Roseobacter denitrificans OCh 114: one gene and its partner. The protein of the gene in region 1 interacts with the protein of each later gene in a pairwise test. Links are inferred from orthologs where the notes say so. Each region holds a gene or a part of one and is shown on either strand. Other genes may lie near its edges. The genes, in order: RD1_RS15330 and grxD.

The links.
Region 2: the proteins of RD1_RS15330 (region 1) and grxD interact in binary tests that used the Escherichia coli proteins (3 or more experiments, as listed by UniProt). The link is inferred for Roseobacter denitrificans OCh 114 from one-to-one orthologs.

Annotation. Positions count from the first base shown.
Region 1 is NC_008209.1:3,198,855-3,206,092, forward strand. The notes cover bases 1,937-4,802. They hold RD1_RS15330 (BolA family protein), read right to left. Parts: upstream 3,566-4,802; coding sequence 3,308-3,565; downstream 1,937-3,307. Other genes in these bases: RD1_RS15320 (thioesterase family protein), read left to right, coding at 2,238-2,714; RD1_RS15325 (DUF4177 domain-containing protein), read left to right, coding at 2,834-3,298; RD1_RS15335 (J domain-containing protein), read left to right, coding at 3,642-4,268; cobS (cobaltochelatase subunit CobS), read left to right, coding at 4,391-4,802. In the rest of the region: Asp-tRNA(Asn)/Glu-tRNA(Gln) amidotransferase subunit GatB, read left to right, coding at 1-637; RD1_RS15310 (VPLPA-CTERM sorting domain-containing protein), read left to right, coding at 858-1,706; more of cobS, read left to right, coding at 4,803-5,377; cobaltochelatase subunit CobT, read left to right, coding at 5,429-7,238. UniProt on the Escherichia coli protein: Transcriptional regulator that plays an important role in general stress response. Has many effects on cell morphology, cell growth and cell division. Acts by regulating the transcription of many genes, including dacA (PBP-5), dacC (PBP-6), ampC and mreB.
Region 2 is NC_008209.1:2,851,854-2,859,179, forward strand. The notes cover bases 2,337-5,290. They hold grxD (Grx4 family monothiol glutaredoxin), read left to right. Parts: upstream 2,337-3,609; coding sequence 3,610-3,972; downstream 3,973-5,290. Other genes in these bases: RD1_RS13695 (XdhC family protein), read right to left, coding at 2,337-2,916; RD1_RS13700 (BolA/IbaG family iron-sulfur metabolism protein), read left to right, coding at 3,056-3,292; RD1_RS13705 (hypothetical protein), read left to right, coding at 3,296-3,613; RD1_RS13715 (cell division protein ZapA), read right to left, coding at 4,027-4,419; RD1_RS13720 (hypothetical protein), read right to left, coding at 4,419-4,910. In the rest of the region: RD1_RS13680 (xanthine dehydrogenase family protein molybdopterin-binding subunit), read right to left, coding at 1-240; RD1_RS13685 ((2Fe-2S)-binding protein), read right to left, coding at 345-830; RD1_RS13690 (molybdopterin-binding protein), read right to left, coding at 938-1,951; more of RD1_RS13695, read right to left, coding at 1,948-2,336; more of tkt, read left to right, coding at 5,291-7,231. UniProt on the Escherichia coli protein: Monothiol glutaredoxin involved in the biogenesis of iron-sulfur clusters.

The DNA of each region.
Region 1 (7,238 bases):
GGAAGAGGCGCATGACTACCGCTATTTCCCCGACCCCGACCTGTTGCCGCTCGAAATCGAACAGGCATGGGTGGATGACATCGCCGCCAACCTGCCCGAACTGCCTGACGCCAAGAAGGCGCGGTTTCGCAATGATTTCGGTCTGTCGGATTATGACGCTTCGGTGCTGACCGCCGATCTGGATTCAGCGGGTTATTTCGAGGCCGTGGCGGCAGGCCGGGATGGCAAGATGGCGGCCAATTGGGTGATCAACGAACTCTTCGGGCGGCTCAAGAAAGAGGACCACGCCATCACGGACAGCCCCGTCAGCCCTGCACAATTGGGCGGCATTATCGATCTGATCGCCTCGGATGCGATCTCCGGCAAGATCGCCAAGGATGTCTTTGAAATCTGCTATACCACCGGGCGCGACCCGGCGGAGATCGTGGAAACCGAAGGCATGAAACAGGTCACTGACACAGGCGCAATCGAGGCTGCCGTGGATGAAATCATCGCCGCCAACCCCGACCAGGTGGCCAAGGCGCGCGAAAACCCGAAACTTGCGGGCTGGTTCGTCGGTCAGGTAATGAAAGCGACAGGCGGCAAGGCCAACCCCAAAGTGGTCAACCAACTGATTGCAAAAAGGCTTGCAGAGTAATTCCCCTGCCTCAGCGCGGGGTCATTTGGTAGAATGAACCACCCGGGACAGAGGGCAAAAGCGGGGCTGACGCGCGCGAGCCGCGCAGGCCCAAGCGATTCTGTCCTGTTGCGCAGTGTCTTGCGTTTTTGCGCTTGGCTCAGGTGCAGCATTGGACTGGTCACAAGCAGGGGTGGAAAATCAAACACGCTATACGTGAACCATCCATCAGGTCACTGGTTTGTTGCTTTTCAGCGCCGCGAAAAGGGGACAAATCAGTGGTGGATTGGTTGCCAAATCGTTAATTTCTGTCAGAGCTGTAATAGAGATTAAACGGAGTCGACGTATAAATTCTGGTGTCAAATCACTCATCGCCGCATCAGCCTTGGCGCTTTGCCTGCCCGCAGTCGCAAGCGCGGCTACAATTATCAATTTTGAAAACGGTTATTCTGACGACGAAGAATTGACGTCTCCAACTGAGTTGTTGAACTCTCTTGGCAACGCAAGCGGCGTGACATTGACTGCACCCTCTGGAAGCATGACAGTTGAAGCCACCGGATCACCTGGCGGGGATACAATCGGCTTCGTAAACGATACAATGCGTCCAAACGATACCGACGATGACGCAACTGCGGATTTGGGCAATTTCTTTCTGCGCACGACAAATGCACTAAGCGGTCCGCTCAATACAACACCGGTTTTCTCTTTGAGCTTTGCGGGTGGCGCATCCAGCGTATCCGGTGAAATCTGGGATATTGATGGCACAAGCGTAAACAATACCGAGCAATGGAACGTAACCGCAAACCTTCTGGGAGGCGGATCGTCATCAATTCTCTCCTTCTTGGGATCATCGAATGGTAGTAACACCGCCACCTCGCTTGACGGCAAGGCTTGGGCTTTCTCTTTCTCCGGGTTGGGAACCATCACGTCGGTTGACTTCAACTTTGTCGGATCAGAAACAACCGGCATTGGCGCCGCAGTGGACAATCTGGTGATTGCGCCGGTGCCCCTGCCCGCCGGTGGGCTATTGCTGATCTCTGGCTTTGCGGTCGCAGCGGCAGTACGTCGCCGCAGGAAGCCAGCAGCCTGATAAAATCTCTTTTGGAAACGATGGGGCCGGCAAAGCGCCGGCCCTTTTTACTGGCCTATGTACTGACCTGGCCCCGCAGCCAAAATCCGCAGAACATTTGATTTTTCTTCAACCTGCTGAAAATCGAGGAAGCAGCGCAACAAGGCAGGCAGGTTGGGTGCGTTCCTCCCTGTTTCTTGGACTGGATTGGCATCACTTCGGCTTCGTTCTGCAGCGGCTGATCGGGGGATTGCATCGGTGCGCTGCCGATGAAACACAACGCAGGCTGTGCCGACCAGAACGGAACATCGGCGCTGCTTGTCGTGAAACGCCAGCACTCGTTGTCATCCCCGTCTGGCGACATACCTGAAACATCCCGTTACCCGTTGAAACCCTTGATTTCAGGCAGCGTTACGTGATCGAGGTTTTTCGCATGACCCTTTAGCATCCTTGGGTGATGGCCTAAGCTTCACCTCGCTCAGTCTGGATGAGCATGGCCGACGGGGATCATCACATAGACAGCGGCATCCGCTTCGCATTATCCTCGCAGCCATGGAAACAACTCTCTTTCGCTCATCCGTGATGAACGTGCGCCCCGAGTGGATCGACTATAACGGCCATATGAACATGGCCTATTACGCGGTGCTGTTTGATGAAGCCTCCGACGAAATCTACCCCCAGATCGGGTTTGGCCCGGCATATCAGAAAACCGGCTTCACGACCTACACCGCAGAATTCCACATCTGCTATCTGAGAGAGCTTCATCTACATGACCCTGTCACAGTCACGTTGCAGTTGCTGGATTTCGACGCAAAGCGCTTTCACTTCTATCAGGAGATCTGGCACGAGGACGGGTGGTGCGCTGCCACCGCCGAAGCCTTGTCGCTGCATGTCGATCAATCCGGTCCGCGCGTTGCCCCGATGCCGCGACATATCCTTGATAAACTGCGCAACCTGCATGATGCGCATTCAAGATTGCCCCGCCCCGACAGGGCCGGACGGCAGATCGGGATCAGGCGCAAGGTCTGATTGCACCCCGCAGACAGGTGCCTGAACCGGCGCTGCAAAACGATCTGGCCGCGCAACAGACTTTCAGCCCACCTCATCCATTGCTATAGAACGGCGAAACCCATGTCGCAGGAGGGCACATGCAACGCTACGAATACAAGGTTATTGCCGCCCCGACACGCGGGTTGAAAGCCAAGGGGATCAAGACGGCGGAGGCGCGGTTCTCCCACGCATTGGAAGCCGTCATGAATGAGATGGCCGCTCAGGGCTGGGAATATCAGCGTGCGGAAACACTGCCATCAACGGAACGGTCCGGGCTGACCTCCACAACCACAAAATGGCGCAATGTGCTGGTGTTCCGCAGACCGGAAGTTTCCAGCGCAACACCGGTCACCGTTACCGAGGCCGCCCCGGATGAACCCAAGGCGGAGGAGTTACCCGAAATCACCACCCCCCAGACACCGCAAGATGACGCCTCCCACAGCGCCGGGGCCAGCCGTATGCTGCATGACAACGGCGTTGAGGAACTCAGTGATGTATCCGGTGTTACAACGTCGCTCAAACAGTTGGCAGAAACACGAAAACCTGACAAAACAGATGATTAGAGCGCGACCCTAAACATTTACATCAAGTGCCAGCGCGTGGATTTGGGCAATCAGCTCAGGCCCGAGCGCGCCATGGATCGCACGGTGGCGCTGGATGCGGTTCATCCCGGCGAAGTGGTCCGAGCGGATCATCACATTGAAATGGCTCTCGACACCTTCGGTAAAGCCCGCGTGGCCCCGGTGGCTTTCGGTATCATCCACGACCTCCAGCAGGCGCGGCGCGAAGGCTTGTTGCAAGCTGTCTTCAATATCTTGCCGTTTCGACATTTTTTTCCCTCTGCCCCCTTCAATCTTTTCTCAGTCAGTCTAAACTACGCAACCTCGACTCGTATAGGTGCCAATCATGACAAAACCTGATCCATTTGGATTCGACATGTCCGTTTCTTCGTCCAAGAAGAAAAACCCACGCGGCAGACGCGGCATGTCCGGCGCCTCGGAAACGTCGAGACGTATCTGCGACAAGGAGGGGTGCAATGATCCGGGCAAATACCGCGCGCCCAAAGCCCCCGATGTGCTGGATGACTATTACTGGTTCTGCCAGACCCATGTGCGTGAGTATAACCTGAAATGGAATTTCTTTGACGGGACCACCGAAGCCGAGATGAACGCGCAGATGTCCAAGGACAAGGTGTGGGAACGCAACACCAAACCGATGGGCGACCCCGAAGCGCGCGCGTGGGCACGCCTTGGCATCGAGGATCCGCATCAGGTGCTGGGCTCCAACGCGACGCAAAACCCCGGAAAAGGGGCACAGTCCGGGCGCCGCCTGCCACCGACCGAACGCCGCGCCTTGGAAATCCTCGAAGCGAAAGACACCTGGAGCAAACCGGAAGTGCGCAAGGCCTACAAGGCGCTCATCAAGGTGCTGCATCCGGATATGAACGGCGGCGATCGCAGTCAGGAAGAACAATTGCAGGAAGTCGTCTGGGCCTGGGATCAGATCAAGGGCAGCCGGAACTTCAAAAGCTGACGGGCCAAACAGGCTGCGCAAATATCACCGCCCTTTCCCTTGCACCTGCTTGCAATATATTGCACGAGATGGCGCAGGTTCGCACCTGCCCCTCAACCACGTAATTCGAAGGACCAATTCTCATGGCCGATGGCGCACTGGACATTAATACAAAGCCGACCGAAGACATCAATGTCCGTGACGTGTTTGGCATTGATACAGATATGGTCGTGAAAGGCTTTGCCGAGGCCAGTGACCGGGTCCCGGACGTGGACTCGACGTATAAATTCGACCCCGACACGACGCTGGCGATCCTTGCGGGTTTTGCGCACAACCGCCGGGTCATGATCCAGGGGTATCATGGCACGGGTAAATCGACCCATATCGAACAGGTGGCCGCGCGTCTGAACTGGCCTGCCGTGCGCGTGAACCTCGACAGCCACATCAGCCGGATCGACCTGATCGGCAAGGATGCGATCAAGCTGAAAGACGGCAAGCAGGTCACCGATTTTCAGGAGGGCATCCTGCCCTGGGCGCTGAGCAACCCGACCGCCATCGTCTTCGATGAATATGATGCCGGCCGTGCGGATGTGATGTTCGTGATCCAGCGGGTGCTGGAGGTGGATGGCAAGCTGACCCTGCTCGATCAGAACAAGGTTATCACGCCGCACCCCTATTTCCGGATTTTCGCGACGGCAAACACCGTTGGTCTTGGCGACACGACCGGCCTTTATCATGGCACACAGCAGATCAACCAGGGCCAGATGGACCGCTGGTCGCTGGTGGCGTCGCTGAACTACCTCAGCATTGATGCCGAAACCGCCATCGTGCTCAGCAAGAACCCGCATTACAACACCGAAAAAGGGCGCAAGACCGTCAAACAGATGGTCACAGTTGCAGACCTCACACGGACCGCCTTCATGAATGGTGATCTGTCCACCGTGATGTCCCCGCGCACCGTGATCGCATGGGCCCAGAACGCCGAGATTTTCCGCAACGTGGGCTATGCCTTCCGCCTGTCCTTCCTGAACAAATGCGACGAGCTGGAACGCCAGACGGTCGCCGAGTTCTACCAACGCCTGTTCGACGAGGAACTGCCCGAAAGCGCGGCAAGCCTGAGCTTGGGGTAAGGTGCTGAACGTGGCGCGGAGACCCCGTGCCAATCCGATGGGAACAACCGTATGAGCAAGCCTTCTGACAATCCCGCAGATGCCTTTAAAAAGGCGCTGACCGAGGCGACGAAGGTCATGGCGGATGATCCGGAGCTGTCGGTCAGCTATTCGGTGGATCCGGCGGGCCTGTCCGGGGATGCGATGCGTTTGCCGCAGGTGAGCCGCCGCATGACGCGCGCCGAGGTTCTGTTGGCGCGCGGCACGGCGGATGCTCTGGCGCTGAACCGGCGCTATCACAATGGTGAGACCCACGCCCGCTATGCCCCACAAGGCGAAATGGCGCGCGAGTTGTACGAGGCGATGGAGACCGCCCGCTGCGAGGCCGTGGGCGCGCGCGACATGCCGGGTACGGCGGGCAATATTGACGCCAAGATCGCGCATGAAGCGATGCGCAAGGGCTATGATCAGGTCACGCAGGCGGCGGATGTACCGCTGGCCACGGCGGCAGGCTATCTGATCCGCCATCTTGCGACGGGCCGCGATCTGCCTTCCGGGGCGCAAAACGTCATGGATCTGTGGCGCGGTTTCATCGAAGAGCAGGCCGGCGGTACGCTTGACGCATTGGATGAGACGTTGGCGGATCAGGCGGCGTTTGCGAAATTCTCCCGTCAGATGATCTCCGATCTGGGCTATGGGGACCAGCTTGGCGATGATCCCGATCAGGTGGACGAGGATCAGGAAGACGACGCCGAAGAGGGCAGCGAGGATCAGAACGAACCCGACAGCACCGGGCAGGATGATCAGGACGAGGAAGACGCGGACGCCTCCCCCGAACAGAGCCAGGAAGATCAGCAGGATGCCGCGCAGGCGCAGGTCTCCATGGATGACATGGCCGATCAGGAGATGGGCGATGAAGCGGAAATGCCCGAAGGCGAGGCCCCGCTTGAGCCACCCGCCCCGCAGCCGGTGTCGGATGCGGACCCGAATTACATGGTCTACCTCGGGGATCACGACGAAGAGATCAACGCCGAAGACCTCGCCGAACCGGTTGAGCTGGAACGTCTGCGCGCCTATCTCGATCAGCAGCTTGAGCCGCTCAAAGGGGCCGTGAGCCGCCTTGCGAACAAATTGCAACGACGCCTTCAGGCGCAGCAGAACCGGTCATGGGAATTCGACCTCGAAGAGGGCATGCTTGATGCGGGCCGGCTGGCGCGTGTGGTGGCCAACCCGACCACGCCGCTCAGCTTCAAGGTCGAGAAGGACACCGAGTTTCGCGATACCGTGGTGACGCTGCTGCTGGACAACTCCGGCTCCATGCGGGGGCGTCCGATTTCGATTGCGGCGATTTGTGCCGATGTGCTGGCGCGCACGCTGGAGCGCTGCAACGTCAAGGTGGAAATCCTCGGCTTTACCACCCGCGCGTGGAAAGGCGGGCAGGCCCGCGAGGCCTGGCTGAACGATGGCCGCCCCCAACAGCCCGGCCGGCTGAACGACCTGCGCCACATCATCTACAAATCGGCCGATGCGCCCTGGCGGCGGACCCGTCCCAATCTGGGCCTGATGATGAAAGAAGGGTTGCTCAAGGAAAACATCGACGGGGAAGCGCTTGAATGGGCGCACCGGCGTATGCTGATGCGGGGCGAGGCGCGCAAGATCCTCATGGTCATCTCGGATGGTGCGCCGGTGGATGACAGCACGCTGTCCGTGAACCCCGCGAACTATCTGGAAAAGCACCTGCGCGATGTGATCGCCTTGGTCGAAAAGCGCAAAGCGGTTGAACTGTTGGCAATCGGGATCGGTCACGATGTCACGCGCTATTATGAGCGGGCGGTGACCATTACGGATGTCGACCAGCTTGCAGGCGCGATGACCGAACAAC
Region 2 (7,326 bases), 350 kb from region 1 along the record:
GGGCATGCCGCCCACGGCTTCGAAATCCGCGCCGGTAAACACCCGCACCACGCCCGGCATCCCTTCGGCGGCGGTGGTATCGACCTTGTTCAGCGTGCCATGCGCCACATCAGAGCGCAGGAAAAACACATGTGCCTGCCCCCGGATGTTGATGTCATCTGTGTAATTCCCTGCTCCGGTCAGGAACCGGACGTCTTCGCGGCGCTTTGAACTGGCACCAATGCCTCCATCTTTTGGCATATTACTTCTCCCTTAACTTGCGGTAAGCTTGCCCTCACCCGGCTGGCGCGGCTGCAATACGCGGGGGCACTTAGGCCACCGACGCAGGGCACGCGCATGAATGCTTATTCTGCAGCGATGCTGTCGACGCTTTGCCCGGATGCTGCCATGATCGCCTTGACGATGTTATGATAGCCCGTGCAGCGGCAGATGTTGCCCTCAAGGTAATCGCGCACCTCGGCCTCGGTCGGCTTGGGGTTTTCTTTGAGCAGGGCCGCCGCTGACATGACCATGCCCGGCGTGCAAAACCCGCACTGCAAGCCGTGGTGATCCTGAAATGCCTGTTGCAGCACATTCAAAGACCCATCGGCGTTCGCCGCACCTTCGATGGTGGCAACCTCTGCGCCCTGCGCTTCGGCGGCCAGCATCGTGCAGGCCTTGACCGCCTCACCGTTCACATGGACGACGCAGGCGCCGCATTGGCTTGTGTCGCAGCCCACATGCGTGCCGGTGAGATTGAGTTGATCGCGTAAAAACGATGACAGCAGCGTGCGCCCTTCGATTTCGCCGGACGCGGCTTTGCCGTTCACAGTCATTGAGACCTGTGCCATGGCTTCCTCCCTAGTAGCTTGGTTATTTGTTTGGCCTGAGTTAAGCACGACGATGGCCCCTTGAGAACCACTAATTTCATCGACTTAAGTCGCATGGGCGAAAATTTTCATTCCGCCTGTTTCGAAGCGGCGGCGCGGCGCGGTTGCGGGCGTGTGGGGATTTCCTTGAGCAGACCGCCAACACCCATGCCTGATATATCATCATCGCTCAGCGCAACGCCGCAGATCATCCGTGCCATGACCCAATCCGCCCCGTTCAGTGCCGGGGAACGCGCGCATCCCGGCAGGCCGATGACCCCGCCTTTGCCCAAGGATCCAATGAACAAAAGGTTGCCCGGATCCACCGGCATCCCGAACCGCGCAACCGTCCCGCCCGCCGCGCGCACCGCCTGCGGGGCGACATCATCAATGTCTGAGGTGGCCGACCCTGTCAGGATCAGGGTCAGATCGCTTTCGCCGGCGGTCAGCGCATCCGCCAGATCCCACACGGTATGCGCGACGACAACCGGGCGCGGCAATTCCAGATCGAAAGCCGCGACACGCTGCGCGATGGCACGCCAGCCCTTATCCCCGGCCCCGCCTTCGATATCGCTCACCACGAGGCGGACATTTCGCACCTGCGGCGCAAGCAGACGGATCGCAGCCCTTGCCTGCGCGCAGGCCGCATCAAGCGCCGCGCTCGGCACCGCGTAGGATATGATTTTGATGGTCGCCACCATCCCGCCGCGCTGCATCTGCTGAAAGGGCGGCACGGTCGCGATGGTGATCATCGGGTGAACACGGTTCACCGCCTCAATCGCGGCCACGTCAAGCTGCACGATGCCCGGCCCCACCGCCAACAGATTCACGCGCCCGGTGAAGGCCTGGGTAAGTTCGAGCCCCTGCGCCGCCGGGTCGGGCGCGAAAGCCTCGGCGAGCGCCTGTGCTGCCGGGTTTTCATGCACGTCCTCCGGGTCCAGCTTCGCAACGATCACCTCGGAAAGACCGGCCGCCTCAAGCGCCTTGATGTCGTTTTCATCAAGGCTTCGCCCTTTGCGCAGACGCCTTTTGCCATTCAGCCCAACCGAATGCGCCAGAACGGCCCCTTCGGCGTCAGATAAAGGCACAGGACCGAACTTCATGCCCCGCGCCTCAGGCTTTGCGTCATTTCAGCGAGGATCGACACGGCAATTTCCGGTGGACCCGATGCGCCGATATCCAGCCCGACAGGGCCATGAATGCGTGCGATTTCCGCAGGGCCAAACCCGGCATCCTGAAGCCGTGCGACCCGTGCTGCATGCGTGCGTTTTGATCCGAGCGCCCCGATGTAGAAACACGGGGATTTCAGCGCCAGATGCAAGGCGGGATCGTCCAGTTTCGGATCATGGGTCAGCAAAACCAGTGCTGTGCGCGCATCAAGCCCGACCTCGGCCAGCGCTTCATCCGGCCAATCGGCGAGGATCTTTTCACCGGGAAAGCGCGCTTGCGAGCCGAATGCGCCGCGCGGGTCGATGATCACCGGGTCATATCCGGCAATACGCGCCATCGGCACCAGCGCCTGCGCAATATGCACCGCCCCCACAATTGCAAGGCGCAAAGGCGGGTTGTGAATGGCCACAAAGACCGCGCCATCCGATTCAAAACCGGACTGGTCGCGCGCGAACCGCTCCGGGTAGGCGTCCTGCACCAGACGGCGCGCTCCGGTGTCGAGGTTGACCTCAAAGGCGACGGACTGCCGTGCGGCGCGTGCTGTGACCAGTGCTTTCAGAGTATCCGCCGGAATGACCGCGCCAACGGGTTCGACCAGCACGCGGATCGTTCCCCCGCAGGCCAGCCCGACCGCAAAGGCATCCCCATCGCTCACGCCATATTCGAGCAGGCGCTGTTCGCCCTTTTCCAGCGCTTCCATGGCCTCAAGCACAACCGCCCCCTCGACGCAGCCGCCAGAGACGGAGCCCTGCATTTCGCCATCCCCCGCGATCACCAACTGCGCGCCGGTGCGCCGGGGGGCAGACCCCCATGTCTCAACCACCGTCGCCAGAACCGCCCCGCGCCCTGACGTGTGCCAGTCCAGCGCCTGTTCCGGTGCGTTTTCAAAAACATCCATCTCGTTCCTCCCCCGACCGCAGCGGTGTCGCCCAAGACGCCCCGCTTTCGAAATATGCATCAACCCTGTCAAATTGACATCTTGTTCCGACGCGCGCCTCCGACTACATCTAACGTGCAAAACGAAAGGGAGCCAGACCATGCCCATGCAAGCCCACGAGATCGAAGACCTTTTGCGCCAAAGCTTTCCTGACGCCACCATTCAGGTGCACGGGGATGACGGCGTGCATATGGCCGCGATGGTCGTGGACGAAAGCTTTCGCGGCAAGAACCGCGTGCAGCAGCAGCGCGCGGTTTATGCGGCCCTCAAAGGGAAAATGGATGGCTCGCAAGGTGAGTTGCATGCGCTTGCGCTGACAACAAAGGCACCGGACTGAGTGATGTCCCTCTGGCACTGGCTGACATATCCGTTCAGACCCGGCCAGCGGCGGCCGCTGTCCTATCGTCAACCGCAACCGATTGGCGATCAGACGGGCGAAACACCTTTGGGTCTTGAAGCGATTGATATGTCTGTGATCGATTCCGTAAACCGGCGGAATGCATCGCTGGAACGGGCGAATGCACCGATCGTTCGCTCCAAGGGCACATCGGGATTTTTCAAGATCACGGACACCCCGGTGGTTCCGCTGAAAGATGATGAAACCTACGCTGCGCGATACCATCGCGCGTACAACCAGAAAAAAGGCACCTCAAAATGACCGAGACAACAACCAGGATCCAGGAAACAATCACCGCCAACGATGTTGTGCTTTTCATGAAAGGCACGAAAGAGATGCCGCAATGCGGGTTTTCCAGCCGAGTAGCGGGCGTGTTGAACTACATGGGGGTGGATTTTTCCGATGTGAACGTGCTCTCGGATGAGTCGATCCGTCAGGGGATCAAGGATTTTTCCGACTGGCCCACGATCCCGCAACTCTATGTCAAAGGTGAATTCGTCGGCGGCTGCGACATCATCACCGAAATGACGCTATCGGGCGAGTTGGACACGCTGTTTGCGGAAAACGGTATATCGTTCGACAAGGACGCGGCGGATAAGATCCGCGAAGCCAACGGCTAAGCACCGCCCCTCACTGCTGATCAAGCGCTGTCCGTTCGGGCAGCGCTTTTTCGTTTACCCCGCGACCTTTTCATCGACCGATGCGGCCAGTGCCTCGGCCCGTGCCGCCAGTTCGGCCAGCGTGTCCGACACCGATTGCGGCACCACCGGCACCTCGATCTTTTCGGGTTCGGCGCGCTGCTGTTTCAGGGCGGAAAGCTCGGCCTCCGTTTCATCCAGCTGCGCCTGGATTTCAGCGGCACGGTCTTCGACGCTGGCGGTCTTATCGGCCAGCATCAGACCGGCCATCAACAACATGCGCGCTTCGGGCAAACGTCCGACCTGCTGGGCCAGCACCTGCGCTTCGTCATCCAGCATCTTGGCGGCGGTATGCAGGTAATGCTCCTCGCCCTCCTGACAGGCGACCTCGAATTCACGCCCGCCGATGGAAACTTGAACCTCAGGCATCAGTGCGCCTCCTCTGTGTCTTGTGATGTGGCACTTGCGGCCAGTAGCGGCGTCAGGGCTGACAGTATCTGATCGGCCTCCAGAACCTCGGCACGGCGCATCGCGCGGATGGCGTCCAACTCTGCCTCCATCGCCTTGTTGATCAGGCTCGCATCGCCAACCCCTTCGGCATTGGCCTCGCGCAAGGCCCCGCACGCCTCCGACAAAAGCCCGTTCGCTTTCTTGAGTTTCTGCAATTCTTCGTCCAACGCGGCCACCCGTGACGTGGCCTCTTCGGCTTTGGTTTCCAAGGCGGCAATCGCCTGATCCTGACGCTCTGCCAGCACCCGGACGCGCTCGGTCAGCTGAGCGTTGACCTGTTTTTCCTCCGCCAGCGCCTGCTGCAGCCCCTCGACCTCGCCGCTGTCGTTCTTGGCCAGCGCATCAACGCCCTTCGCGACACGGTCCATGGCGGCCAGAATTCGGCCATTCAACTCTTCGATATCACTCATACCCACCTCATCTGTATTTCTACGCGCCCGCCCCATCACCCTGCCCGGTTTTGGCGAATCGACACCTGCTCGGGCAATCGTACCCCTATCGTGACGACACAACAAATGCGCTTTTCAATCGCTTCAACGGGTTGCGCCTTTGTCTTCAAGTGCGCGGCTGGTTTTGGCCTGTCCGGCCCTTGATCTTTACGGGCGGACTGATATGCAACGCCCAACACTGACTGGAATAAAAACGTCCCGCATCGCGGGGTTACAGCCGACAAAGGAAGCTCCTCGTGGATCTCAAAGCACGCGCCGCTGCGCACCCGGACCACTGGTCCAAAGCCAATGCAATTCGCGCACTGGCCCTGGACGCCGTCGCCGCTGCGAATTCGGGCCACTCGGGCATGCCCATCGGGATGGCGGATGCAGCCACGGTTCTGTTCGAAAAACACCTGAATTTCGATCCTACCGCCCCGAACTGGCCCGATCGTGACAGGTTCATCCTGTCGGCTGGCCATGGTTCCATGCTGCTTTACGCGCTGCTGCACCTGACGGGCTACGAAGACATGACGCTGGAGCAGATCAAGAATTTCCGCCAGTGGGGCGCGATCACGGCCGGCCATCCGGAATATGGCCATGCCACCGGCATCGAGACGACAACCGGGCCCTTGGGACAGGGCATCTCCAACGCCGTGGGCTTTGCCATGGCCGAAGAGATCCAGCGCGCGCACTATGGCAAGAAGGTCGTGGATCACTATACCTATGTCATCGCGGGGGACGGCTGCCTGATGGAAGGTGTGAGCCAGGAGGCGATCACCCTTGCCGGGCGCCATCAACTGTCCAAGCTGGTTGTGCTCTGGGACAACAACAACATCACCATCGACGGCCCCGTCAGCCTGTCGGACCGCACGGATCAGGTCGGACGTTTCGTTTCTGCCGGCTGGGATGTGATCGAAATTGACGGCCATGACCCCGTGGAAATCGACGCCGCCCTCACGCGCGCCAAGAAGAACCAGAAACCGACGATGATTGCCTGCAAGACGCATATCGCGCTGGGGCACGCAGCGCAGGATACCTCGAAAGGGCACGGCGCGCTGACCAATGCAGAGCAGAACACCGCCGCCAAGGCCGCATGGGGCTGGACAACCGGCCCGTTTGAAGTGCCCGATGCCGTTCTGCAAAGCTGGCACGCCATCGGTGCGCGGGGCAAAGCCGCGCGCGAGGCGTGGGAAGCCCGCTTTGACAGCCTGCCCCGCGGCAAGCGCGAGACGTTCAACCGCGCCTATGCGCTGGAGGTGCCCAAAAAGCTGAGCGCGACCGTCAAGGCGTTTAAAAAGCAGATGTCAGAGGGCGCGCCCAAACTGGCCACCCGCGCAAGCTCCGAGAAAGTCTTGGAAGTCATCAATCCGATCATGCCCGAAACCGTTGGTGGATCGGCTGACCTGACCGGGTCCAACAACACCAAGACCAGCGATCTCGGCGTCTTTGACACCGATAATCGCGGCGGGCGCTACGTTTACTGGGGCATTCGCGAACACGGTATGGCGGCGGCCATGAACGGCATGGCCCTGCATGGCGGTTTGCGGCCCTATGGCGGTACGTTCATGTGTTTCACGGATTACGCACGCCCCGCCATGCGTCTGGCCGCGCTGATGAAAATCCCGACGGTCTTTGTGATGACCCACGACAGCATCGGTCTGGGCGAGGACGGCCCCACCCACCAACCGGTGGAGCATCTGGCGATCAGCCGGGCGACCCCCAACACCTATGTCTTCCGGCCCGCCGATACGATTGAAACCGCAGAAAGCTGGGAGCTGGCCCTGTCGAGCAAAACCACGCCTTCGGTGCTCTCGCTGACACGGCAGGGCCTGCCGACAGTCCGCACCGAGCACAAGACCCGCAATATGGTCGCGCAAGGCGCTTATGTGCTGGCAGATGCGGTTGGCAAACGACAGGCGATCCTGATGGCGACGGGTTCGGAAGTATCACTGGCCATGGCAGCGCGCGATATTCTGCACGCCGAAGGGATCGGCACGCGGGTCGTGTCCATGCCCTGCTGGGAGCTCTTTGAAGAGCAGGACGAGGCCCTGCGCAAACGTGTCCTGCCCGGCGGCCCGGTCCGCGTGGCAATTGAAGCAGGCATCCGCATGGGCTGGGACCGCTGGCTCTTTGGCGAACGGGGCAAGCGCGAGAAATCAGGCTTCATCGGCATGCATGACTTCGGGGCCTCCGCGCCTGCGGATGTTCTGTTCAAGGAACTGGGCATCACCGCCGAGGCCGCAGCGCAGAAAGTGCGCGATCTTCTGGCGGGCAAATGGAAACCCGATACGCGCGTCTAGAGCCTCTGACGAAATATCTGAAACATCACGTAACGCGTTGAAACCCTTGATTTCAGGCAGCGTTGCGTGACTAAGGTTTATCGCATGCCGCTTCA